4 regions of the Rhodococcus sp. PBTS 1 genome follow, and region 3 is predicted to be linked to each of the others. Evidence: predicted binding sites of a transcription regulator. Region 3 holds the regulator's gene; each other region holds the start of a gene.
What was found. Region 3 encodes LexA, which represses DNA repair genes until DNA is damaged. Its sites were predicted from a motif close to CGAACANNTGTTCG; they were not measured.
Positions count from the first base shown of each region.

Region 1: a site for LexA is predicted at 3,676-3,689, ahead of A3Q40_RS13945 (HNH endonuclease signature motif containing protein). Genes of this name have one in related genera too.
Region 2: a site for LexA is predicted at 3,471-3,484, ahead of A3Q40_RS10610 (error-prone DNA polymerase). Genes of this name have one in related genera too.
Region 4: a site for LexA is predicted at 1,801-1,814, ahead of A3Q40_RS05900 (SAV_6107 family HEPN domain-containing protein). Genes of this name have one in related genera too.

Region 1 is NZ_CP015219.1:3,049,141-3,055,147, forward strand. Features, by position in the region: gene A3Q40_RS13925 (helix-turn-helix domain-containing protein) at 1-545, opposite strand, end outside; gene A3Q40_RS13930 (FAD-dependent oxidoreductase) at 610-2,178, shown strand; gene A3Q40_RS13935 (DUF2334 domain-containing protein) at 2,238-2,975, opposite strand; gene A3Q40_RS13940 (glutathione peroxidase) at 3,060-3,560, opposite strand; gene A3Q40_RS13945 (HNH endonuclease signature motif containing protein) at 3,707-5,665, shown strand; gene A3Q40_RS13950 (cation:dicarboxylate symporter family transporter) at 5,773-6,007, opposite strand, start outside.
Region 2 is NZ_CP015219.1:2,364,870-2,370,876, reverse strand. Features, by position in the region: gene A3Q40_RS10625 (MMPL family transporter) at 1-1,507, opposite strand, end outside; gene surE (5'/3'-nucleotidase SurE) at 1,605-2,414, opposite strand; gene A3Q40_RS10615 (1-phosphofructokinase family hexose kinase) at 2,446-3,387, opposite strand; gene A3Q40_RS10610 (error-prone DNA polymerase) at 3,528-6,007, shown strand, end outside.
Region 3 is NZ_CP015219.1:1,602,063-1,608,069, forward strand. Features, by position in the region: gene A3Q40_RS07275 (uracil-xanthine permease family protein) at 1-1,202, shown strand, start outside; gene A3Q40_RS07280 (hypothetical protein) at 1,269-1,685, shown strand; gene A3Q40_RS07285 (acyl-CoA dehydrogenase family protein) at 1,817-2,959, shown strand; gene lexA (transcriptional repressor LexA) at 3,028-3,747, opposite strand; gene A3Q40_RS07295 (hypothetical protein) at 4,054-4,467, shown strand; gene nrdR (transcriptional regulator NrdR) at 4,575-5,051, shown strand; gene hrpA (ATP-dependent RNA helicase HrpA) at 5,059-6,007, opposite strand, start outside.
Region 4 is NZ_CP015219.1:1,308,316-1,314,322, forward strand. Features, by position in the region: gene A3Q40_RS05890 (phytoene desaturase family protein) at 1-1,047, opposite strand, end outside; gene A3Q40_RS20160 (GNAT family N-acetyltransferase) at 1,044-1,754, opposite strand; gene A3Q40_RS05900 (SAV_6107 family HEPN domain-containing protein) at 2,012-2,494, shown strand; gene A3Q40_RS05905 (DUF3040 domain-containing protein) at 2,659-3,111, shown strand; gene mraZ (division/cell wall cluster transcriptional repressor MraZ) at 3,647-4,078, shown strand; gene rsmH (16S rRNA (cytosine(1402)-N(4))-methyltransferase RsmH) at 4,297-5,292, shown strand; gene A3Q40_RS05920 (hypothetical protein) at 5,289-6,007, shown strand, end outside.

The DNA of each region.
Region 1 (6,007 bases), 1.4 Mb from region 3:
AAGATGCCGAGGTACTCCACCGGCCGAGCGTCCGCGGAACCGAACCAGTGCGGCAGGTGGGTGTCGAACTCGGCCACCTCCCCCGGCTTCAGCACGACGTCGCGGTCCCCGAGAATCATGCGTAGTCGCCCGCTGAGGATGTAGAGCCAGTGGTAGCCCTCGTGGGAGTGCAGGGTCGGCTCCGCGACGGGCGGACCGGCCGGGACGATGGTCTTGTACGCCTGCAGGCCGCCCGGTCGGCGGGTCAGCGGCACCACGATCATCCCGTTGTGGCGCTTCTCCGGCTTCAGGTGGACCCGCGGGTCACCGGTCTCGGGGGCCTCCACGATCTCGTCGAGCGGCACCTCGTACACCTTCGCCAGGGGCAGCAGCAGTTCGAGGCTGGGCTTGCGCTGACCCGACTCGAGCCGCGACAGCGTGCTCACCGGGATGCCGGTGCGCTCGGCGACGACGGAGAGTGTCACGTCGGCCTTGCGTCGCAACGCCCGTAGCCGAGGCCCGATCGCCGAGAGCACCGCGTCCACGTCGTCCGTACCGTCGTCCATGCGTCCATTGCAGTTTCGGCAACAAAGTTTGTCAAATGCGCGATACGTCGTCAGAGTGGCAGCCATGACCGCACACACCCAGTCCGCCCCCCACTCCCTGTCCGACGCCGACGTTCTGGTGATCGGCGGCGGCGCCGCGGGCCTGAGCGCAGCACTCATGCTGGGCCGTGCCCGTCGCCGCGTCGTCGTCCTCGACAACGGCACCCCGCGCAACGCGCCCGCCTCGCACATGCACGGCGTGCTCGGCCGCGACCACACCTCCCCGCTCGACTACCTGAAGCACGGGCGGGCCGATCTGGACCGGTACGACGTCCGCGTCGTCGACGCCACCGTCACCGATCTCGGCGGCCACGCCGGCCACTTCACCGCCACCACCGACGACGGCACGACGTTCACCGCCCGCCGGCTGATCGTCACCACCGGACTCACCGACCACCTGCCCGACGTGCCCGGCCTGGCCGAGCGGTGGGGTCGGGACGTCGTCCAGTGCCCGTATTGCGACGGCTGGGAGGTCCGGGACCGCCGCATCGGCGTCCTCCGCACGTCGCCGATGAGCCTGCATCACGCCACGCTGTGGCGGCAGTGGACGGATCGCATGGTCTACCTGACCGACGGCGCGGAGCCGACCGAGGACGAGCGCACGCGACTCGGCGCGCGCGGTGTCGACATCGTCACCACGCCGGTCACGTCCGTCGAGACCGCCGACGACGCCCTCAGCGGTGTCACCCTGGCCGACGGCACCGTCGTTCCTCTCGACGCGCTCGCCGTGGGGCTGCGCTTCAGCGCCCGGAGCGAACTGCTCGCCTCGCTCGGCCTGCACGCGGTTCCCCACACGATGGGTCTCGGCGAGGTGATCGAGGCGGATCCGACGGGTGCGACGTCCGTCCCCGGAGTTCGCGTGGCGGGCAACGTGTCCGACCCGTCGGCCACCGTGATCGCCGCGACGGCGCAGGGCTCGTTGGTCGGTGCGCACACCAACCTCGAACTCGTGATGGAGGAGACGGACGCCGCGGTCGCCCGCAGCGGCGAGAGGCCGACGCTCGACGGGGCGTTCTGGGACGAGCTCTACCGCGAATCGGACCGTCGATGGAGCGGAAATCCCAACCCGCCGTTGACCCTGGTGGCCGCGCCGCTGACACCGGGGAGGGCTCTGGACGTCGGCTGCGGCGAAGGTGCCGACGCCGTGTGGTTGGCCCAGCAGGGCTGGGAGACAACGGGTGTGGACATCTCGGCGGTGGCGGTGGACCGGGCGCGAGACCTCGACGATTCCGTCACCTGGGAGACCCGCGACCTGGTGCACGATCCGCTGCCCGAGGAGTCGTTCGACCTGGTGACGATGCACTACTTCGGCATTCTCCGCTCCGACGGAGACGACGCGGTGCGTAGGCTGGCCGCGACCGTCGCGCCGGGCGGCACGCTGCTCATGGTGAGTCACGCTCGCGTACAGGGTCATTCGTGGATCGGCTTCGAGCCGACGGACTTCTGGTCACCCAGCGAGGTGGGCGCCGTCCTCGACCCGGCCGAGTGGGAGATCCGGGTCGACGAGACCAGGCCCCGTCCCGCACCGCCCGCCGGAGCGGGTGGGCATCACGTGGACGACGAGATTCTGGTGGCCGTGCGGCGCACGCGGTGATGACAGCCGTGCGTCGCACGCGATAAAGACAGCCGTGCGGCGCACGCGGTAGTTCTCGGTCAGGCGGCCGACGACCGGGTCCGCGAGATCCATTCGTAGCGAGCGGATTCGGCGCCGTGGAAGCACGCGAGGTCCACGGCGTCGAGCATCGCGGTCCTGGGGCCTGGCCGGCCGAGTTGCTTGGCGCTGACGGACAGTCGCACCACGCCGCCACGACGCGCGACCCGGCCCGCACCCATCACGAGGGCGCGGCACCACCACGGCTCGGACGTTCCCGGCTCCCACACGTAGCCACCGGACCCGGCGCCGAATCCCTCCCCGATGCCGAACACGCGGCTGCGCACCACGGTGCCGCGGTCGAGGTCGGAGATTCCGGTCAGGCCCGCGTACAGGCGGAATCCGACCGCCGGGAGTGCGGAGATCGCACCGGGCGAGGCGACCCACCGCGGCGGGGCGAAGGCGCGGGTGCGCAGGCCGATCTCCTCCATGACGCGGTCGGCAGCCCGCAGACGAAGGCCTGCCTCGTGCGCGGGAAGGACGGCGAATTCGGCGCGACGACGCTTGGTCGCTGCCTGGTCGTACCCGTGCAACACGATCGCATCACCGTGCTCGCGTCGGGCCCGGAGCCAGTCCTGCGTCTCGGGGTCGCGAGTCAGCCGGTACTTGTCCTTGAGGCGCGGCGCCACGAGCAGCGAGAGGGACAGGTTGCGACGGTCCATCTCGGCGGCGAACTCGGCGGCGGCGTCGCAGGTCTCGTCACGGATTCCGGAGACGGACACGATCAGACGTGCGGTCATGAGAAAACCGTCGCACACCGAGGTGTACGACGGTTCGTCTCACGCGTGAACTCCCGACGAACGCCGGGAGGACGTCGGCGCCGGTCAGAGCGTCGGGACCGGGAGCACCTTGTCGATCGCGGCCAGCACCTCGGGGGCGTCCGGCTCCGTGCGGGGACGGAAGCGGGCCACTACTTCGCCCTCCGGCGAGACCAGGAACTTCTCGAAGTTCCACTGGACGTCGCCGGCCTCGCCGTCGGCGTCCGGTGTCTGCACCAGATGCTCGTAGACGGGGTGCCGGTTCTCCCCGTTGACGTCGATCTTCTCCATCAGCGGGAAGGTCACGCCGTAGGTGGTCGAGCAGAAGGTCTCGATCTCCTCCGCCGAGCCGGGCTCCTGGCCGCCGAACTGGTTGCACGGGAAACCCACGACCGAAAGGCCGCGGTCGGAGTAGTCCTTCGCCAGCTTCTCAAGGGCGGTGTACTGCGGCGTCAGGCCGCACTTCGATGCCACGTTGACCACGAGCACCGCTCGGCCGCTGTACTCGTCGAGCGACGTCGGCGCCCCACCCAGGGTGGTGATGCCGATGTTCTGCAGTTCTGTCATGCGGTCACAGTACCGATGAGTAACCCCCGGGACGACCGGGTGGTGCCGCAGACCCTGGCGGGCCGTCGATTCGTGCGTGCGTGTCATGGACCGTGTCGGTGGGTCCCGGTACGCTCGAACATACGAGCGACTGGGGGGTCGAGAACATGGTCACGACGCAGGTGGGGGCAGGTGCGACGCCGTGGGCTGCGTTGGACCACATCGCGCTCGGCCTGCCCGCCACCACCGACCTCCCCTCCTCGCAAGCGCTGGACGGGCTCGTCCACGCCGCCGCCGGGGTCGCGTACCTGAAGTGGTTCGAATACCAACTCGCTGCGTCGATGCACGCGGAGTTGGTGGAGCCTTTCGAGGACGAGGACCGGCGTGAGCTCGATGCGCACACCCGCTGCGCCGCCACCATCGCCACCACCATGTCGATCACGCAGGGCGCCGCCCGCACCCTGCTCACCGACGCCGTCGCCCTCCGCGACCGGCTCCCTCTCGTGGCGGAATGTTTGCGGGACGGGGTCGTCACCCCGCACCACATTCGCACCATCGTCTCCCGCACCGAACTGATCGAAGGGCAGTGCTACGCGGCGTTGGTGGACGCCGACATCGCCCGTGCTCTCCGCAGAGCGGGGTCATGGTCGCCGGCGCGGATGGAGGCCATGGTCGACATGATGGTCGACCGCCGTGATCCCGATGCCGTCCGCGCCCGGCGGGAGAAGGCGAAGCGGAATCGGGAGTTCACCGTCGAGATCGGCCGTGACGGCTTGGCGTCGGCGACGGACACCCGGCCGGCGGAGGACATCGTCGCGCTCCACGCGTCCGTGACGAGGTTGGCCGCGCAGGTGTGCCCGAAGGACACCCGATCCAAGGCCGCGCGGGCCTCCGATGCGCATTACGCGTTGATCACTCAAACCGGATTCGGCTGCAACTGTGACCGCCCCATCACCGACTGCCGCTACAAGAACATCGACCTCACCACATTCGCGGCGACCGCGCCCCGCATCGTGATCCACCTCGTCACCGACACCACCACCCTCACCGGCCCCGTCCCCGCCCCCGAGAACGAGCGGGTGTGCCGGTCACCGCAACACCTCCCCCGACCGGGTGTGGACCACGCAGCGGTCGAGGGCGATCCCGTAGCGAGCCCGACCTCGGCCGAGTCGGTCGCGGCCGAACCGATTGTGTCGAAACCCGTTGCTACGGGCTCCGCCTCGGCCGAGTCGGTCGCGCCTAAAACGTCCGGGACAGAACCCGCTGCTGCCACGGAACCGTCCGCGTCGGAACCCGTTGCTACGGAAACGGTTGCGGCGCCGTCGGTGTCACTGGATCGCGTCGACGTCTCCGCGGACGCTGATGAGACCGCCGCCGTCCCTGCTCATACCTGCGATGCGGACGCCGCCGACGATGCGGAGGACCACACCCGCGGGTGCGAGGAACCCATGGGCATGGACTTCGTCGACGGCGTCGGATTCCTGGCCGGCATCGGCATCGTCTCCGGCGCCCACGTCCGCGACCTCGCCGCCGACCCCAGCACGATCATCCGGCCGTTGGGTGACGGCACCGACACCCCACTGCCGGCAACGCAACCGTCGAACCCCTACCGGCCCTCCGCAGCCCTGGAGGCGTACATCCGTGCCCGCGATCTGTTCTGCACCTGGCCCGGCTGCAACCGACCAGCGTGGGACGGCGACCTCGACCACATCACCGAATACGACCACACCCACCCCGAGCGGGGCGGGCGTACCAGCGCGACCGGACTCGGCGCCAAATGCCGCTTCCATCACCTGCTCAAGACGTTCGCCGACTTCGTCGACGACCAGTACCCCGACCCCGCCGACCCGAGTCGGCTGATCCGCACCATCACCATCCCCGACGGGCGCACCGTCCTCGGGCCGGCGTTCACCGGGCACGACGTCCACCCCGGACTGGACGCCATCGTCTTCGGCGACCCACCCACCGAAACCGGACACAGACCGAGACCGACACCGGCAGAACGCTTCCGACCCGCCCCACGCACCGAGCAGAAACACGCCCGCCGCCGACAGGAACGGAACCGCAACCGCCTCCGCAACGCGATGAAGCACCACCCACCCGACGACACCCCACCCCCGTTCTGAGGGGTTGGGGCCACCACGCCGAACGTGGAAACGGCGGGTGCACCCTCCGATCGAGGGTGCACCCGCCGTGGTTCGGTGCGGTCCCGGCTCGTGGCCGGGCGGTGGACCTAGCTCTTGACCAGGTCCGGCTTGGTCTCCGGGTCGCGGGCTTCGCCGTGTCCGTCGTCGACCATCGTGGTCTCGTCGAACGGGAGCTTGCCGTCGAGCACGTCCTTGACCCGAGCGTTGTCGATGGTCTTGGTCCAGGTGCCCACCAGCATCGTGGCGACAGCGTTGCCGGAGAAGTTGGTGACGGCGCGAGCCTCGGACATGAACCGGTCGATACCGACGATCAGGCCGATG
Region 2 (6,007 bases), 760 kb from region 3:
GCGCGGCCGCGCCGCCCACCGTGAGCGTGGTGCCGGCCGGCTGCGGGATGGCCCGGATCTCCTTGACCACCTCCTGCTGTTCGGTGGAATCGACGCCGGACGAGAAGGTCGCGTCGATGACCACGAAGTTGCCGCTCGCCGTGCCGAACTGGACGTTCTCGATGCCCTCGAGGCCGCGGGTGGCGGTGATCACCGAGTTGATCGCGGGCCCGTCGGGGCGCGCGGTGTCGCCGGTCAACACCAGGGTGGCGCTGTCGCCGGTGCTGCGGAAGTCCTCGGTGAGCGTCTCGTAGGCGACGCGCGCCGGATCGTTCGGCGGGAGCGCGGTGTAGGAGACCTCGCCGAGCGTCGTCTTCAGAAGCGGACTCGCCACGATCAGCAGGCCGCCGGTGATGACGGCGGCGACGATCACCGGTCGGCGCATGACGCGGGTGACGATGCCGCCCCACAACCGGTGCGCGCGTTCCTCGCCACGATCGGACGCGGTACGGGACCACGTGATGGCGTTGATGCGTGGTCCGAGGATGGCGAGGACGGCGGGCACCGCGGTGAGGGACAGGATTGCGGCGCAGCCGACGGCGGCCATGGCGCCGTAGCCGAGCGACCGGATGATCGCTTGCGGGAACACCAGCATTCCGGCGAACGCACAAATGAGCAGCAGGCCCGAGAACGCGATGGTGCGTCCGGCGGTGAGGACCGTGCGCCTCGCGGCCTCGTGACCGTCGCTGCCCTTGCGTAGCTCCTCCCGGAACCGGCTGACGACGAACAGCCCGTAGTCGATGGCGAGGCCGAGTCCCAGCAGCGACGCGACGTTGATGGCGAACGACGAGATGTCGGTGAACTCCGTGAACACCCGCAGCACGGTCAGCGCGCCGGCCACGGCGAGGGCGCCCACGGCGACCGGCACCGCGGCGGCCACCACGCCGCCGAAGATGAAGACCAGCAGGATCAGGGTGACCGGAATGGCGATGATCTCGGCACGGACCAGGTCCTGTTGGAGTTGGGTGTTGAAGGAGATGCCGGCGACGGACGCTCCGGCGAACTGCGTCTCGATGCCCTGCGCCTCGAGCTTCGGCAGCAGGTCGGCGAACGACGCGAGCGTCACGCCCGTGCTGCCACCGAGCGAGACGGTGGCGAGGCCCTTGGTGCCGTCGGTCGACTCGAGGAATTCCTTCTGCGCCGCGGGCGCGGTCCAGTAGGACGTGACGTTTTCCGGCTGCACCTCCGCCTCGAACGCGTCGAGAACCCCGGTGACCTCGGGACCGATGTCGTCGAGCGTGCGGCCTTCGGGGGCGGTGTAGATCGCGATGATGTCCGGGGCTGCCGTTCCCAGGCCCTGGATCTGGCGCGCCACCGCGACCGCTTCGCTGCCCGGATCCTCGTAACCACCCTGGCTGAGTTTGCCGAACACCCCGAGGCCCCAGGTGGCGCCGGTCAGCACGATCAGGACGGCGGCGATCAGGACCCACCACGGCCGGGACACGACGAACGATGCCCAACGTGTCACAGCAGTTCTCCCTCTCGAGGTGGTACGTCGACTGACCCCCGACGTGACTGTAGTGAACGGACTCGAGGGAACTCTGTGACGTGTTCGGACCGGACGGTCAGTCGGGAGTGTCGACCAGCTCGGAAGTGTCGACGGTCACCGCGGTGGGCGGGCGCAGTGCGGTGACCGTGGCCCACCCGTGCGCGACGAGACTCGCGTCGCTGTCGTCGTCGTTCTCGGTGTGGATCTCGTCGAACCGCACGGTGACGAACTCGTCGTCGCGATCGCCGATCTCGGCCTGCACCGCGCCGAAGGTCGCGAGCCGGGCGGAGCGCATGCCGCGCAGTTCCGCCGGCGATACCGCGGGCACGTTGACGTTGACGACGTGGCTCGGGTCGAGATGGTCGAGGAACCAGCGCAGAGCGCGGGCGGCGACGTCGGCTGCGGTGTCCCAGGATCGGCCGGACGCGTCCGTGCCGACCCGAGGGTCGTCCCGGGGGTCGGCCTGCGCACGGCCCGGCGACCCGGCCAGCGAGACCGCGAGACCGGGGATGCCGTGGGTGACGGCGGTCAGCGCCGCGCCCACGGTGCCGGAGTGCAGGACCGCCGACCCGGTGTTGGGACCGTGATTGATACCGGAAAGCACGACGTCGGGCCGCGGACCGAACGCGCCGCGCGAGGCGACGAAGGCGATGAGGGCGGGGGAGGCGTGCACCGCGAAGGCGTCGACGTCCAGATCGTCGACGGCGGTGCGCGTGCTGCGGAGCCGGCCGCCGTCCTCGAGGCCGGACAGGGCGGCGGACGCGCCGCTGCGTTCCTCGTGCGGTGCGGCGACGACGACGTCGAGTCCGGCGGCGAGAGCCACCCGCGTCAGGACGGCGATCCCGCGGCTCGACACGCCGTCGTCGTTGGTGATCAGGGCACGCACGGTGACCTCCCGGTCGGCTCGTCGGTTCTCGTCACGGTCGGAACGGTCGCACCTCGACCGATCGCGCGACCGTGTCGACCAGTCCACGCTGTCCTGTACCCAGTCCGCGCCGCGTCACGTTCGCGGTTCCGGCGGCGCCGCCGAGCCGCAGTGCCTCCTCCATCGAGGCGCCGTGCGCCAGGCCGGTGGCGATGCCCGCGCTCATGGAATCGCCGGCGCCGTGGTGGTCCGTCTGCTCCAGCGGCGGGGTGATCACCTCGAACACCGTGCCGTCGACGAGGGCGAGGGCCGGTTCGGCGGCACGCGAGAGGACGACGGTCTCCGCGCCCTCCTCGTGCAGGGACCGCATGGCCCCGACGAGATCGTCGGGGTCCTCGGAGTCGGCCCGGCCGTCCTCGATCAGATCCTCGTGGCTCATCTTCAGCACGGTGAGACCGCCGGCGAGGGCGGCGGTGGCGGTGTCCCCGGAGAGGTCGGCGACCACCGGTGTGCCGAGCGAGCGGAGGTCGCTGCAGAGGCGTCGGTAGAAGTCGGGCGGGACGACCCGGTCGGTGTGTGGGCCGCCGAGGAGGGCGATGTCGGCACCGGCGCCGCATTCGAGGGCGAGGCCGAAGAGGTCGTCGAGCGCGTGCCGAGCGAGCGGCGGCGGGTCGATGGTCGCGATCTCCGTACGCTCCCCGTCGCGGCGATCGTGCACGTAGGAGCCGGATTCGGTGCCGAGGTCGACGGCGCGGACCGTGATGTTCTCCCGCGCGATCAGGTCACGCAGCACGCCGCCGCTCTCGCCGCCGAAGGCGCCGGTGAGGGTGACGTCGAGACCGAGGTTGGCGGCCATGCGAGCGATCCAATGGCCCTGACCGCCGGCGTGGACGTGCAGTTCGGTGTTGCCCCCCGGCGCGGTGTCGAGGGTGATCGTCAACAGGGGCGACGGTGCGAACACCATTGCCGTCGGGGTCTTCGGGGTGGTGGCCATCGTGCCTCTGTGCCCGTTTCGTCCTGTTGCGAAACGGGGTTTGCGACGTGTCGGTGGGCCGTGCTGCAATGGTGTCCTCGATACGAACACGTGTTCGAATCGGTGCCGGACGCGATACGCGGGGAGACGGGAGGGCAGACGTGGGATGGAACGACGGCCCGCCCACCTGGACGGAGATGGAACGGCTGCTCTCCGGCCGTCCCCAACCACGTTCGAGGGTGGTCGATCCTCTCGTGGGCGACGGCGGGGACAGCCCCGCGTGGTCCCGCAAGCGCTCGCCGTACGAGGGCGAGGTGCGCCGCCCGGCCGCGGCGGTGCCGTACGCGGAACTGCACGCGCACTCGTCCTTCAGCTTCCTCGACGGCGCCTCGCAACCGGAGGAGATGGTCGAGGAGGCCGTTCGTCTCGGCTTGAGCGCCATCGCTCTGACCGATCACGACGGCATGTACGGAGTGGTGCGCTTCGCCGAGGCGGCGAAGGAACTCGGCATGAAGACGGTGTTCGGGTCCGAGCTGTCCCTCGCCGGTGACTCCGTCTCGGGGTCCGGCGCGCTGTCCGGGGTCCCGGGCCCGGCGGAGTCGAGAGCGGGCACCGTCGATCCCGACGGCGTCCACCTGCTGGTGCTCGCCCGCGGGCAGGAGGGGTACCGGCGGCTGTCCCGGCAGATCGCCGCCGCGCATCTCGCGGGCGGAGAGAAGGGACGCCCGCAGTACAGCCTCGACGCGCTCACCGAGGCCGCCGGTGGTCACTGGCAGATCCTCACGGGATGCCGCAAGGGCAGTGTCCGTGCGGGCCTGGCCCGCGACGGCCTCGCCGGGGCCGACGCCGCGCTGCGGGATCTGATCGACCGGTTCGGCTCGGACCGGGTGAGTGTCGAGCTCACCACGCAGGGCGTTCCGGAGGACGACGAGCGCAACGACGCGCTGGCCGGCCTCGCGGCCCGGTACGGGCTGGGCGTCGTCGCCACCACGGCCGCGCACTTCGCCCGCCCGGACCGCCGCCGATTGGCCATGGCGATGGCGGCGGTGCGTGCCCGGCGCAGCCTGGACGAGGCATCGGGATGGCTGCCGCCACTCGGGGGCGCGCACCTGCGGTCGGGAGCGGAGATGGACCGGATGTTCGCCCCGTATCCGACGGCCGTGTCCGGCGCGGCGGCACTGGGGGAGGAGTGCGCGTTCGATCTGCACCTCATCGCGCCGCAGCTGCCGCCGTTCGACGTGCCGGACGGCCACACCGAGATCTCGTGGCTGCGCGAGCTGACCTACCGCGGCGCGGCGCGGCGCTACGGCACGCCGGAGGAGGACCCGGCCGCCTACGCCCAGATCGAACACGAGCTCACGGTCGTCGAGCAGCTGAACTTCCCCGGTTACTTCCTCGTGGTCCACGACATCGTGGCGTTCTGCAAGCGGGCCGACATCCTGTGCCAGGGACGAGGATCGGCCGCCAACTCCGCCGTCTGCTACGCCATCGGGATCACGCACGTCGACCCGGTGCGCAACGGCCTACTGTTCGAGCGCTTCCTTTCCGTGGAACGCGACGGGCCACCGGACATCGACGTCGACATCGAGTCCGATCGCCGCGAGGAGGCCATCCAGCACGTCTACGCCAAGTACGGCCGGGATTACGCGGCGCAGGTGGCCAACGTCATCACCTACCGAGGCAAGTCCTCGGTGCGGGACATGGCGCGAGCGCTGGGTGCCTCGCAGGGACAGCAGGATGCGTGGAGCAAGCAGATCACCCGATGGTCCGGCGTGGGAGCGACCGACCTCGACGCCGAGTCGCGGGAGACGACCATCCCCGTTCCCGTCCTCGAGCTGGCGGCGCAGATCGAGAACTTCCCTCGTCATCTCGGCATCCATTCCGGCGGCATGGTGATCTGCGACCGCCCCATCGCCGACGTGTGCCCGGTCGAGTGGGCGCGCATGGCGGGTCGGACGGTCCTGCAGTGGGACAAGGACGACTGCGCCGCCGTCGGCCTGGTGAAGTTCGACATGCTCGGTCTCGGCATGCTCTCCGCGCTGCACTACATGATCGACCTGGTGAAGGAGCACAAGGGGATTCACGTGGACCTCGCCGAGCTCGACCTCGGTGAGGCGGCGGTGTACGAGATGCTCCAGCGGGCGGACTCGGTGGGGGTGTTCCAGGTGGAATCGCGGGCGCAGATGGCCACCCTGCCCCGGCTGAAGCCGCGGGAGTTCTACGACCTGGTGGTGGAGGTCGCGCTGATCCGTCCCGGTCCCATCCAGGGCCACTCGGTGCACCCGTACGTCCGGCGCCGGAACGGGCTCGAGCCCGTGACGTTCGACCACCCGTCGCTCGAACGCGCCCTCGAACGCACGCTCGGGGTTCCGCTGTTCCAGGAACAGTTGATGCAGATGGCCGTCGACGTGGCGGGGTTCTCCGCCACCGAGGCCGATCAGCTGCGCCGCGCCATGGGGTCCAAGCGCAGCCCGGAGAAGATGGACCGGATGCGGGAGCGGTTCTACACCGGCATGCGCGACCTGCACGGCATCACCGGACCCAAGGCGGACCGCATCTTCGACAAGCTCTACGCCTTCGCCAACTTCGGGTTCCCCGAGAGTCATTCGCAGAGCTTCGCGTCGCTGGTGTTCTATTCGTC
Region 3 (6,007 bases):
TCGCCCCCGACGAACGTCTGTCCTGGCCGCGCACCGTCGGCATCGGCATGCAGCACGTCGTCGCGATGTTCGGTGCGACGCTGCTCGTGCCGACCATCACCGGCTTCCCGGTCACCACGACGCTGTTCTTCTCCGGCCTCGGCACCGCGCTGTTCCTGCTGATCACGCGGGGCCGGGTACCGAGCTACCTCGGCTCGTCGTTCGCCTTCATCGCGCCGCTAGCCGCCACCGCGGGCGACGGTCCGGCGGCCCAGCTCGGTGCCGTGCTGGTCGTCGGTGTCGCTCTCGCCGCCGTCGGCGTGCTGGTCAAGGTGGCCGGGAGTCGTGCGCTCGACGCCGCCATGCCGCCCCTGCTCACCGGCGCCATCGTCGCGCTGATCGGACTCAATCTCGCCGGCACCGCCGTGACGTCCTACGAGTCGCAGCCGCTGGTCGCCACCGTCACCCTCGTGGCGATCCTGCTGGTCACCGTGGCCGTCCCCGGCTTGATCGGGAGGCTCGGCATCCTGGTCGGCGTCGTCGTCGGCTGGGTCTTCGGCGCACTGACCGGCGCGCTCGATCCGGCCCGGGTCGACGCGCTGCGGGAGGCCGCGTGGGTCGGCGTCCCGACCTTCACCGGGCCGTCGTTCCAGCTCTCCGCCGTGCTGGTCGCCCTGCCCGTCGTCGTGGTCCTGGTCGCCGAGAACGTCGGTCACGTCAAGGCGGTCGCCGCCATGACCGGCCGCTCCCTCGACGACGTCGCCGGCGATGCCCTCGTGGCCGACGGCGTCGCCACCGCGCTCGCCGGCGCCGGTGGCGGTTCGGGCACGACGACCTACGCCGAGAACATCGGCGTCATGGCCGCCACCCGCGTGTACTCGACGGCCGCCTACTGGGTCGCGGCCGCGACGGCGCTGGTCCTGGCCTTCTCGCCGAAGTTCGGTGCCCTGGTCTTCACTGTGCCCGGCGGCGTCATCGGCGGCGCGACCCTGGTGCTCTACGGGCTCATCGGGCTGCTCGGCGTGCGGATCTGGCAGGAGGCGAACGTCGACTTCACCCGGCCCGTCAACCTGATGGTCGCCGCGGCCGCGCTGGTCGCCGGGATCGGCGATCTGACGCTGACCATCGGGTCCGTCGAGCTCGGCGGCATCGTCTGGGGGTCGGTGGGGATCCTGGTGGGCTACCCGATCCTGCGCGCGTTGGCGGGGCGCACCGTCCGCTGAGTCGTGAGACCGTGAGGTATGGACTCGGAACGGATCGGTCTCTCCGGGCTCGACCCGATGCGTCCGGTGAGCGTCGCGCCCGAGGAATGGCCGTCGACGCCGGCGTGGAAATCCGCCCTGTCCGCCGTCGTCCCGGTCGCGATCGTCGGGCTCGCGTGGCTCGGTCCGACTGCGGTCGGACTGATCCTCGGGGTCGGGGCGATGGTCGTCGGCCTGATGCTGAGCGTCGTCGGGGCGCGTCGGGTGCTGCGGGAGAACGCCGGGCGGCGGGTGCCGTGGTGGCGTGAGCCACCGGTCAGGCGCCGCGATCGCGACCTGGTGCAGAGTGCGGCGGGGTCGTGTGCCGCCGTCGCCGCGGGCGGGCTCGTTCGGGCGACCGGGTCGTGGTGGTTCCTTCTCGCGGCGGCTCCGGTCGTCCTGCCCGACGTGGTCCTGCACGCCCGGCACAATCGAGCCGTCCGCCGCGAGAATCGTGTGCAGTAATCCGCGCTGGACGCCGATATCTGCACACGATCCGGTCGGCGGTGGTCACCGAACGCGCTCGCACAGGTCATCGACGCCCTTCGTGCTCCGACCTACCGTGAAGTGGTAACTCACGTCACACGAGGAGAGTCATGAAGCGCACGTTGTTCGAGCCCGAGCACGATCTGTTCCGCAGCTCGTACAAGAAGTTCCTCGAGCAGCACGTCGCACCGCATCACGCGGAGTGGGAAGAGCAGAACATCGTCGACCGCGGCGTGTGGGTCGAGGCCGGCAAGCAGGGCTTCCTGGGCATGGCCGTGCCGGAGGAGTACGGCGGCGGCGGCGTGAAGGACTTCCGCTACAACGCGATCGTCACCGAGGAGACCACGTTCGGCGGCTACAGCGGCATCGGGTTCACCCTGCACAACGACGTCGTCGCGCCCTACCTGATCGAGCTCACCAACGAGGAGCAGAAGCAGCGCTGGCTGCCCGGATTCTGCTCGGGCGAGCTCATCACCGCCATCGCGATGACCGAGCCCGGCACCGGCAGCGACCTGCAGGGCATCAAGACGCGCGCCGTCCGCGACGGTGACGACTGGGTGCTCAACGGCTCGAAGACGTTCATCACCAACGGCATCAACGCCGACCTGGTCCTCGTCGTGGCCTGCACCGATCCCGAGAAGGGCGCCCAGGGATTCAGCATCTTCGGCGTCGAGCGCGACATGCCCGGGTTCGAGCGGGGCCGCAACCTCGACAAGATCGGCATGAAGGCCCAGGACACGGCCGAGCTCAGCTTCACCGACGTCCGGGTGCCGGCGGCGAACATGCTGGGCGAGGAGGGGATGGGCTTCATCTACCTCATGCAGAACCTTCCGCAGGAGCGGCTGTCCATCGCCGTGGTCGCGGCCGCTGCCATCGAGCGCTCGATCGAGATGACGGTGCAGTACTGCAAGGACCGCAAGGCTTTCGGCAAGCCGATCGGGAAGTTCCAGAACACCCGGTTCGTCCTGGCCGAGTGCGCCACCGAGGCCACTGCTGTCCGCATCATGGTGGACAAGTACATCGAGCAGCTCAACGCGGGCGAGCTCACCGTGCAGGAAGCCGCTATGGCCAAGTGGTGGACCACGGAGAACCAGGTCAAGATCATCGACCGGTGCCTGCAGCTCCACGGTGGATACGGCTACATGAAGGAATACCCGATCGCCAAGGCGTACATGGACTCTCGCGTGCAGACCATCTACGGCGGCACCACGGAGATCATGAAGGAGATCATCGGGCGGGGCCTGGATCTCTGACCCTCGCGGACGAACGACGAGAGCCGGCACCGAGAACGGTGCCGGCTCTCGCCGTCGTCGGGGGACGATCAGAGCTTGCGCATCACGGTGACGACCTTGCCGAGGATCACGGCGTCGTTGCCGGGAATGGGTTCGAAGAGCGGGTTGTGGGGGAGCAGCCACACGTCGCCGCCGGTGCGCTTGAACGTCTTGACCGTGGCCTCGCCGTCGATCATGGCGGCGACGATGTCTCCGTTGTCCGCGACGTTCTGCTGCCGGACGACCACCCAGTCACCGTCGCAGATCGCCGCGTCGATCATGGACTCGCCGACCACCCGCAGCAAGAAGAGCGAACCGGAGCCGACCAGTTCGCGCGGGAGGGGGAACACCTCTTCGACGGCTTGCTCGGCCAGGATGGGACCGCCGGCTGCGATGCGCCCGAGAACCGGGACGAAGGTGGGCGCGGGCAGGGCGTCCGACTCGGCGCCGGCGTCGCGGGCGGCGGGCTCGACGGTGGGGGCGTCGCCCGTCGAGGCCACCTCGTCCGGCCGTCCGTTCTCGCCCGGCAGGCGGACGTCGACCGCGCGGGGCCGGTTCGGGTCGCGGCGCAGGAAGCCCTTCTTCTCGAGCGTCCGTAGTTGGTGCGCGACCGAGGAGGTCGAGGTCAGGCCCACGGCGTCGCCGATCTCGCGGATGCTCGGCGGGTAACCACGCTCGGTGACGGAGGCCCGGATGACCTCGAGAACGCGACGTTGCCGCTCGGTCAGGCCGGAATCGGTACTCGTGGCGGACGAGCTCTCGTCGGTCATGCTGTGAACCTCCATCGGTGGCCGGCCCGGGGCGGGCGGGTGCTGCTGGGCGCGCCGGACGGTGGTGCGGATGGGGCGTCTGGTGCCCCGGTGTCCGATGCGACGTCGTGAGTAGAAGTTAGACCGGATTCGATCGGTGATCAAACACCTGTTCGATCCGTGTCGCGATTTCGTGGACTGTGTCGGACCGCCCTGCTATACATCGAACATGCGTTCCTTCGAACGCGTGGTCGAACGGAATGGCCGAACGCCGGTGGGTGTTCTGCTCGCCGGGGGACCACCGCCTACCCACGAGGAGTGGTTGTCGTGATCAGTACCGAACTGCAGACCGTTCGCGGCGCTCGAGTCGGAGCGACCTCTCGCCCGTCCGTCGATCGCTGGACCTGCGACGACGAGTCCTACTGGGGTTCCGTGGCCACGGCCGAGCGCGCCGCGGCCCCCGCGCCGCGTCGGTCTGCTCCCGTACGCCGTCGTGCCGTCTCGCGCGACGTGCGTCGCCCGCACGCCGGCGCGGTCGAGTACGTCGGCCACTCGGTCGGGGTGTCGCGTGCACCGCACGTGTCTCGGCCGGTCCGGGGTCTCGCGTCGGTCGCCGCTGTGGTTCTGGTCACAGCGGCAACGGCCCTCGGGCTCGTCGGAGTGGCCAACCTGCGGGCCGCCGACGTTCCGCCGCAGCCGACCGTCGTGGAGCAACTCGACCTCGGCGTGTCCCCGCGCTGATCGATCGTGGCACGGCCCTCGGTAGGCTGGTGCGCGGCGTCGGCGACGACGTCGCACCGTCCGTACGGAACGGAATCGTCCCGTGAGCACCGAGGGGTCACCGCCACATGCACTGCCCGTTCTGCCGTCACCCCGACTCGCGCGTGGTCGATTCTCGTGAGGCGGACGAGGGGCAGGCGATCCGCCGTCGGCGGTCGTGTCCCGAGTGCGGTCGCCGGTTCACCACCGTCGAGACGGCGGTGCTGTCCGTGGTCAAGCGGAGCGGCGTCAGCGAACCCTTCAGTCGTGACAAGGTGATCAAGGGTGTGCGTCGCGCGTGCCAGGGCCGCGACGTCGACAACGATGCTCTCGTCCTCCTCGCGCAGCAGGTCGAGGACACCGTCCGCGCCTCTGGCTCCGCGGAGATCCCCAGCAACGAGGTCGGACTCGCCATCCTCGGTCCGCTGCGCGACCTGGACGAGGTGGCCTACCTGCGTTTCGCGTCGGTCTACCGCTCGTTCAGCAGCGCCGAGGACTTCGAACGCGAGATCGACGAACTTCGCCGGCATCAGCGGGGCGAGGACACGGTGTCGAGCACGGCCTGAGCCGACGTCAGCGCCGCGCCGTGCGCACGGCGTCGATTGCTTTCAGGACCCGTTTCTCGGACACCGGGTAGGCAGTGCCGAGGGCCTGCGCGAACAGGTTGACCCGCAGTTCCTCGATCATCCACGCGATCTCCCGCACGTCGTCACCGGATCGGCGGGCCGACGGCAGGCTTTGGAGAAGTGCGTCGTACGCGGCGTAGACACGATCGAGGGCGTCCATACCCGCAGCGTCTCGGGTCGCGCTCGACGGCAACGCGTCCAGCCGACGCCGCGCAGCCTCGAGGTAGCGCGGCAGATGGGGCAGGTGCGCCGTGCCCGTCTCGAAGACGAAGCCAGGGAAGATCAGGGCGTCCAGTTGCGCCCGCACGTCCTCGGCAGGGTCGCCGCTCGATTCCTCGAGTGCCAGTCGGACCGCTGTGGCCGCCGCGAGGACGGGTTCGACCAGCCGCAGGACCGCGGCCGTCCGTGACGCGAGGTCACGGCGGACGGCCGACTCGAGGGCGGCGAACGCGTCCGGCGAGGACACGGGACCGCCGTGCGCGGACATCAGATCGTCGACGGCCAACGCGCGACAGTCGTCGAGCAGGGCCTCGATGCTGCCGTGCGGGTTCTGGCCGAGGTGCAGCCGCGCCGCCGGTGAGCGACCGGCCAGGAGGGACTTTGTCGAGACCGGGATCGCGTCGAGCAGCAGCCGCCGCGTCCCCTCCCGCATGGCCGCACGCTGTTCGGCCGCCGACCCGAGCACGCGGACGGCCACACCACCGCTCTCGGCCACCAGCGCCGGGTAGCCGGTGACGGCGCGGCCCTGCACGGTGCGGGTCACCGTCGGCTCGAGAGTGCCGATCGTCTCGGACGTCCACCGGCGGACGGGGCCCTTTTCGGTGTCCTTGGCCGCCGCCGACACGGCGGTGGCCGCGGCGCGTCCCAGCCTGGCCTTCAACGCCGACAACGACGGT
Region 4 (6,007 bases), 290 kb from region 3:
GGCGCGGTCGTGCACCAGCAGCTGCAACCCGTGCGAGGAGTCCGCGACGTCGGTGTTCGGGTACTGCGGCAGGGCGGACGTCGACGCCCGGACCACCATGCCGATACCCGGGCCCACGTCGATCTGCCGTCGCCACGACGCGGTGGTCGCCGTGTCGAATCCGCCGGCGTCGAGCAGGTCCAGGGTGGTCAGGACGTGGCACCCGGCGATCACGGTGCGGGCCCGGACCTCCTCGCCGCTCGCGGTGCGCACCGACCATCCCTCGCCTCGTCGACTCACCGAGGTGACGGCGTCGCCGAGGGTGACGGTGCCGCCGTCGGCCTCGATCTTGGTCGCGAGGGCGACGGAGAGTGCGCCACTGCCGCCGACCGCGCGACCGGGCGGGGTGGTGTGCATCAGTGTGTTGAACGCGACCATCGGGGCCGTGCCCGGTTCGGACATCGGCGGACCGGACTGCGCCCCGAACCAGGCGAGAGCGGCCTTGAGTCGCTCGCTGTCGAACCACCGGTCGAGCAGCGCGTCGCCGGAGGCGAGGAACTCGCGCGAGAGCGCCGCCGGGCCGTCCTTGGCGTCCATCCCCCAGAACGAGGAGAAGAACGCACGCCCGGTGGGCGGCGCGCCGAACGAGCGCATGACCCGGGCGCTGCGCGGGCCCCACACCGTGACGAAGCGCCGGTACGCGTCCGCGTCCCGACGTCCGCAGGCCGCCTCGATCGACGCACACGTGGCGTCGAGGTCCACCGAGAACACGATGCCCGGCTCGTCCGTGCCGGGAGGTGGGGGAGCGAACGCCCAGGGATCGCAGTCCAGGTAGCGCAGGCCGTGCTCGGCCAGACGCAGTTCCTCGATGATCCCGGTCTGCCGCACCATGATGTGCGCGGACGACCCGCGGTCGACCTTGTGGCCGGGGAAGCGCTCCACGGTGGAGGCCGCGCCGCCGACGACGGTGTCCCGCTCGAGAACTCGGACCGACCACCCCGCCTCGGTGAGGTAGGCGGCGGAGACGAGAGCGTTGTGTCCCGATCCGATGACGGCGGCGTCGATCACGTGGTCGGCTCCTCGGTGGTGGGGGTCGCGGTGGTGGGGGTCGCGGTGGTGGGGGTGGCGGTGACGGCGGAGGTGGGGTGTCCGGCCGGACGAGGGTGGTCCGACGGTGACGTGTCCAGGGGTAGTTCGCGGCCGAGGACGGCGAAGGGTCGGGAATCGCCCGCGAATCGGAAGCGGCGCAGCACGTCGGTGAAACCCGCGCGACGGTAGAGACGCCACGCGCGGTTGTCCTCGGCGTGGACCTCGGGAGTCGAGAGCAGCACGCGTTGCTCGCTCCGCCCGGCCAGCAGGGCCTCCAGTAGTCGGCCGCCGATGCCGGCGCCCTGCACACCGGGGCTGACGTGCAGCTCGGTGAGCTCGACGTAGTCCGCGAGAACGAGTTCCGCGCGGTCCGGGCTCCACCCGGCCCGGCGCATTCCGTCGCGGACCTGGCGATGCCACCACTGGCCGTGATCGCCGCGGTAGCAGTAGGCGATGCCGACGATGTGGTCGCCCTGCAGTGCGCCGACGGCACGCCATCCCGGCCGCAGGATGTGCTCGGACCACATCGGGGCGCGGTGCAGGTCCGTTCCCGGCGGATAGCCCATGGCGTCGACGTACACCGCGAGTGCCTCGGTCAGCCGCGCACGCATCTGCTGCGGGTCGAGGTCGAGCAGAGTGACGTCTCCGCTCCCGGCGGATGCGGGCACGACGGTCACGGTACCCATCCGACGAACCCTGGCGCGTCGGCGTGACGAGCGGTACTGTCGAGATCGAACACACGTTCGACGGTACGGGACGGACCCGGCCGGGCGTCGTCACCCCGGCCGTTCGTGTCGGACCTGCGTGATCTTCTTCGCACCGGTGGTCGGAGCGGAATGCGCAGTCCCCCGGGGCAGTGGTTGACATGTGGTGACGGCACACGCACGGCACCGAGCACACGGCATCGAGCACACAGCATCGAGCACACGAGGAGGTTCCACCCATGGCGACAGGTTTCGCTCCCGGGAGCACCCGCGGCGCTCGCGGCACGGTTCTGCCCTTCGGTGCTCCGGCAGCACCCGCGGCACCGGCGGGTCCGCCGCCGCGCTCGGCGGCGTTGCTGCGGCGGGCGGATGCATTGCTCGCGACTGCGGCGGGTGCACCGACCGCCGCCGATCGCTTTCTCGAGGCGTACGTGGCCGCCTTGCGGGGTGCCGGTGCCCTGCTCGACGTGGTGGACCCGACGCCGAAGCGCGGTACGCCGCGCAGTGCCTGGGTGCGGATGCAGTCGGCGGCGCCGGAGTTCTCGGACTGGGCGGCGTACTTCTCGGCCCACTCGTCGGTTAGAGCGGCGATCGAGGCGGGGTCCGGCGACCGGATGGACTCGGCCGAGGCCGACGAGTTCTTCACCCAGGTCGGACGCTTTCTCCACCGGGTCGAGGACCTGCTGACGGCGTCGTCGGAGGCGGTCCCGCAGTCCGCGTAGGACGAGGCTCCACCACGCCGCCCGATTTTTCCGCATACTGGTGTGGCAGCGAGGTGGTACGCCACCGAATCTGCTCGTATCATCGTCAGCAGGTGGCCGGACCGATCGGCCGCCTCTCACTTCTGGCCGGGAGTGAGAGCCCATCCAGTGCCGGGGGAGGTACCGTGCCACTCTCCGAGCACGAGCAGCGCATGCTCGACCAGATCGAGAGCGCTCTCTATGCCGAGGACCCCAAGTTCGCGTCCACCGTGCGCGGCGGACGTATCCGAGCGGCGTCGACTCGCCGCCGCTTCCAAGCCATCGCGCTCTTCGTCGTCGGTCTGGTTCTGCTGATCGCCGGCGTCGCGCTTCCCGTCAAGCCCGGTGGGTTCCCCATCATCAGCCTGGTGGGCTTCGCGGTCATGTTCGGCGCGGGTGTTCTCCTGCTCGTTCGCAAACCCGGCGCGCCCACCGCCGAGGCGGATGCCGACGGCGGTGCAGAGCCGTCGGGACCGCCGTCCTCGTCCCGTCGCTCCGGCCCCGCCACGCGCGGCACGTCGGGCCAGCGGGGCGCGAAGCGTCCCGGCTTCTCGGCTCGGATGGAGGAACGTTTCCGACGCCGCTTCGACCAGGGCTGACCGACACGGGTCGGCGTCCACGCTGACTCCCTGATCTTCACGCCGAATGCGGCGCCTCGTCACGAGGCGCCGCATTCGGCGTTTTCGTGCGTGCCCGCCGCCGCACCGCATCCCACCGGGGCTCGAGGGTGCGAGTTTTCCCACGGGATCCGGGGCAGATCCGCGGATCCGCAGTGTCGAGGCGGATCGTGTGGCAAAACTCGTGCGGGTGCCGGGCTCGGGGTGCCGGCGCACCTGCGCCGCCCCACGACGCCCCACCGAAGCCGGCGAACGTCGTCCGGGCCCCCACTTTCCTCCACTCGCACACGAGAAAGCGCCTCGAGCTGCGCTGTTCGTCGGCCGAAGCAGCGTCGCGGAACCAGGGCCCGCCGTCCGGTCTCGTCGTCACGCACGAGAACTCACCGCGTGCGACCAGGTCTTTCGATGACATGTCACCACTCCGAGGGGGCGAAGTGATTGAAAGTGGGGGAAAGTGGGGTAATGTGGCCGTCAGCGGAGAGAGCAAGCCGCGACGGACGCGAGCGGGAGGTGCCGGGTGTTCCTCGGTACCTACACGCCCAAGCTCGACGACAAGTTCCGGCTCACGTTGCCGGCGAAGTTCCGAGACGAGTTGGCAGGAGGGGTGATGGTGAGCAAGGGGCAGGATCACAGCCTGGCCATCTACCCCCGTGCGGTGTTCGCCGAGCGTGCGGAGCGATTGGCGGCGGCGTCGCGGTCGAATCCGCGGGCGCGGGCGTACATCCGCAACCTGGCGGCCGGGACGGACGAGCAGCACCCCGACGGACAGGGCCGGATCACCATCGGCCCCGCTCACCGGGAGTACGCGAACCTCTCCAAGGACTGCGTCGTGATCGGTTCGATGGACTATCTCGAACTCTGGGACGCCGCGTCCTGGGAGGCCTACTCCCGGGAGCACGAAGAAGATTTCTCGCAAGCAGTGGACGAATCGCTCGAAGGAATGTTGTAGCCGACCGTGGCCGACGCGAGTGCCGCGTGGCCTCTGCCCGAACCGGGCCTTGACGTACTTCCCCGACGCCAAGTACCGGACCAGGACCCTGACGTACTTCCCCGACGCCAGGTGCCTGATCGGACAGGGACCTCGCGCGCATTCGCTCCCCACGGACCGCGAGACCGACCGCAACCGACACGACTGCAGACCACGGCGAGACACGGCGGGAGATCGAGATGGTGGAGCAGCAGGGGTCCCCGTCCCCCTTCTCTCACGTTCCCGTCCGACTCCACCGCGCCGACGAGTTGCTCGGACCGGCCTTCGCCGCCGCGGGCGACCGTGACCCCGTCTACCTCGACGCCACTCTCGGCCTGGGTGGGCACGCCGAACACTTCCTCGAGACCTACCCGCGACTGCGCCTGATCGGCCTCGATCGCGACACCGACGCTCTCGCGATGGCCCGTGAGCGCCTCGCCCCGTTCGGCGATCGGGTGGTTCTCGTCCACACCACCTACGACGGCATCGAGGGTGCGTTGGATCGCGCCGGGCTCGATCACGTCGGCAGCGTCGACGGCATCCTGTTCGACCTTGGTGTGTCGTCCATGCAGCTCGACTCCGCGGATCGAGGCTTCGCCTACTCGGTGGACGCGCCGCTGGACATGCGAATGGACCCGACGACGGGCCGCACCGCCGCCGACATCCTCAACACCGCCACGCACGGCGAGATCGCCCGCATCCTCAGCACCTACGGCGAGGAGCGATTCGCGGGACGGATCGCCTCCGCCATCGTGCGGCGTCGCGACGAGCAGCCGTGGACCACCAGTGGACCGCTCGTGGAGTTGCTGTACGACAGCATCCCCGCCGCCACCCGTCGCACCGGGGGACACCCGGCCAAACGCACGTTCCAGGCGCTTCGAGTCGCGGTCAACGCGGAGCTCGACTCGCTGCACGACGCGATCGCGCCGGCCCTGACCTCCCTGACCGTGGGCGGACGCATCGTCTTCATGTCGTATCAGTCTCTCGAGGATCGCGTGGTCAAGCAGGAACTGACACCGCTGACCCGCTCCACCACCCCCGAGGGCCTGCCGATGGAGCTGCCCGGGAGCGGTCCCGAGTTCCGACTCCTCACCCGCGGTGCCGAGAAGGCTCCGCAGTCCGAGATCGACGACAACCCCCGGGCGGCACCCGTGCGTCTGCGTGCAGCCGAACGTATTTCGAGGAGGACGTCGTGAGTGCACCTGTCGATGTGACGGGAGGGTCCCGGCGTTCGGGCGGCGCGGTCGACCGTGTCGGTTCCCCGTCCGCACCCGCCCGCACCGGCGCGGCCCGGCGTGCCTACGAGAAACGTCAGCGACGCGCCCGCGCCCTGGACGTCGACACGCCGTCGACCGATCGCCGCGCCGTCGCTGCACGAGTCCCGTTCGTCGCAGCCGTCATCGGCCTGCTCGCGATCGGCCTGGCCTGCACTCTGCTGCTCAGCACGCGCGCGGCCGAGGAGTCCTACCGGCTGAGCGACGCGCGCGCGGACAACCAGCGACTGACCGAGCAGGCGGCCGCCTTGCAGCGCGACGTCGAGCTGGCCGCCTCGGCACCCGAACTGGCACGGCGTGCGGCCGAGCTGGGCATGATCCCGACCAAGGACGTCCCCCGCCTGGTGGTGCAACCGGACGGGGTCGTCCAGGTGATCGGCACGCCCGCTCCCGCGGCGGGCCCGCCGGCCCCGGCGTTCTCGGCGCCCGTCGCTTCGCCCGGGCGTGGCGCTGCCGCTCCGACGACGACGCGGTCCGGTACGGGAGCCGCGGCCGCACCCGGCGCGACTCCCGGCGAGGCACTCACGCCGATGGACCGGGGCGCCGCGCCCACCACCACGACCGCACCGGCGACACCGTCGGCACCGGCAGCGCCGGCCGCGGCAGCGCCCCAGCCCGCAGCGCCCCAGCCGGCAGC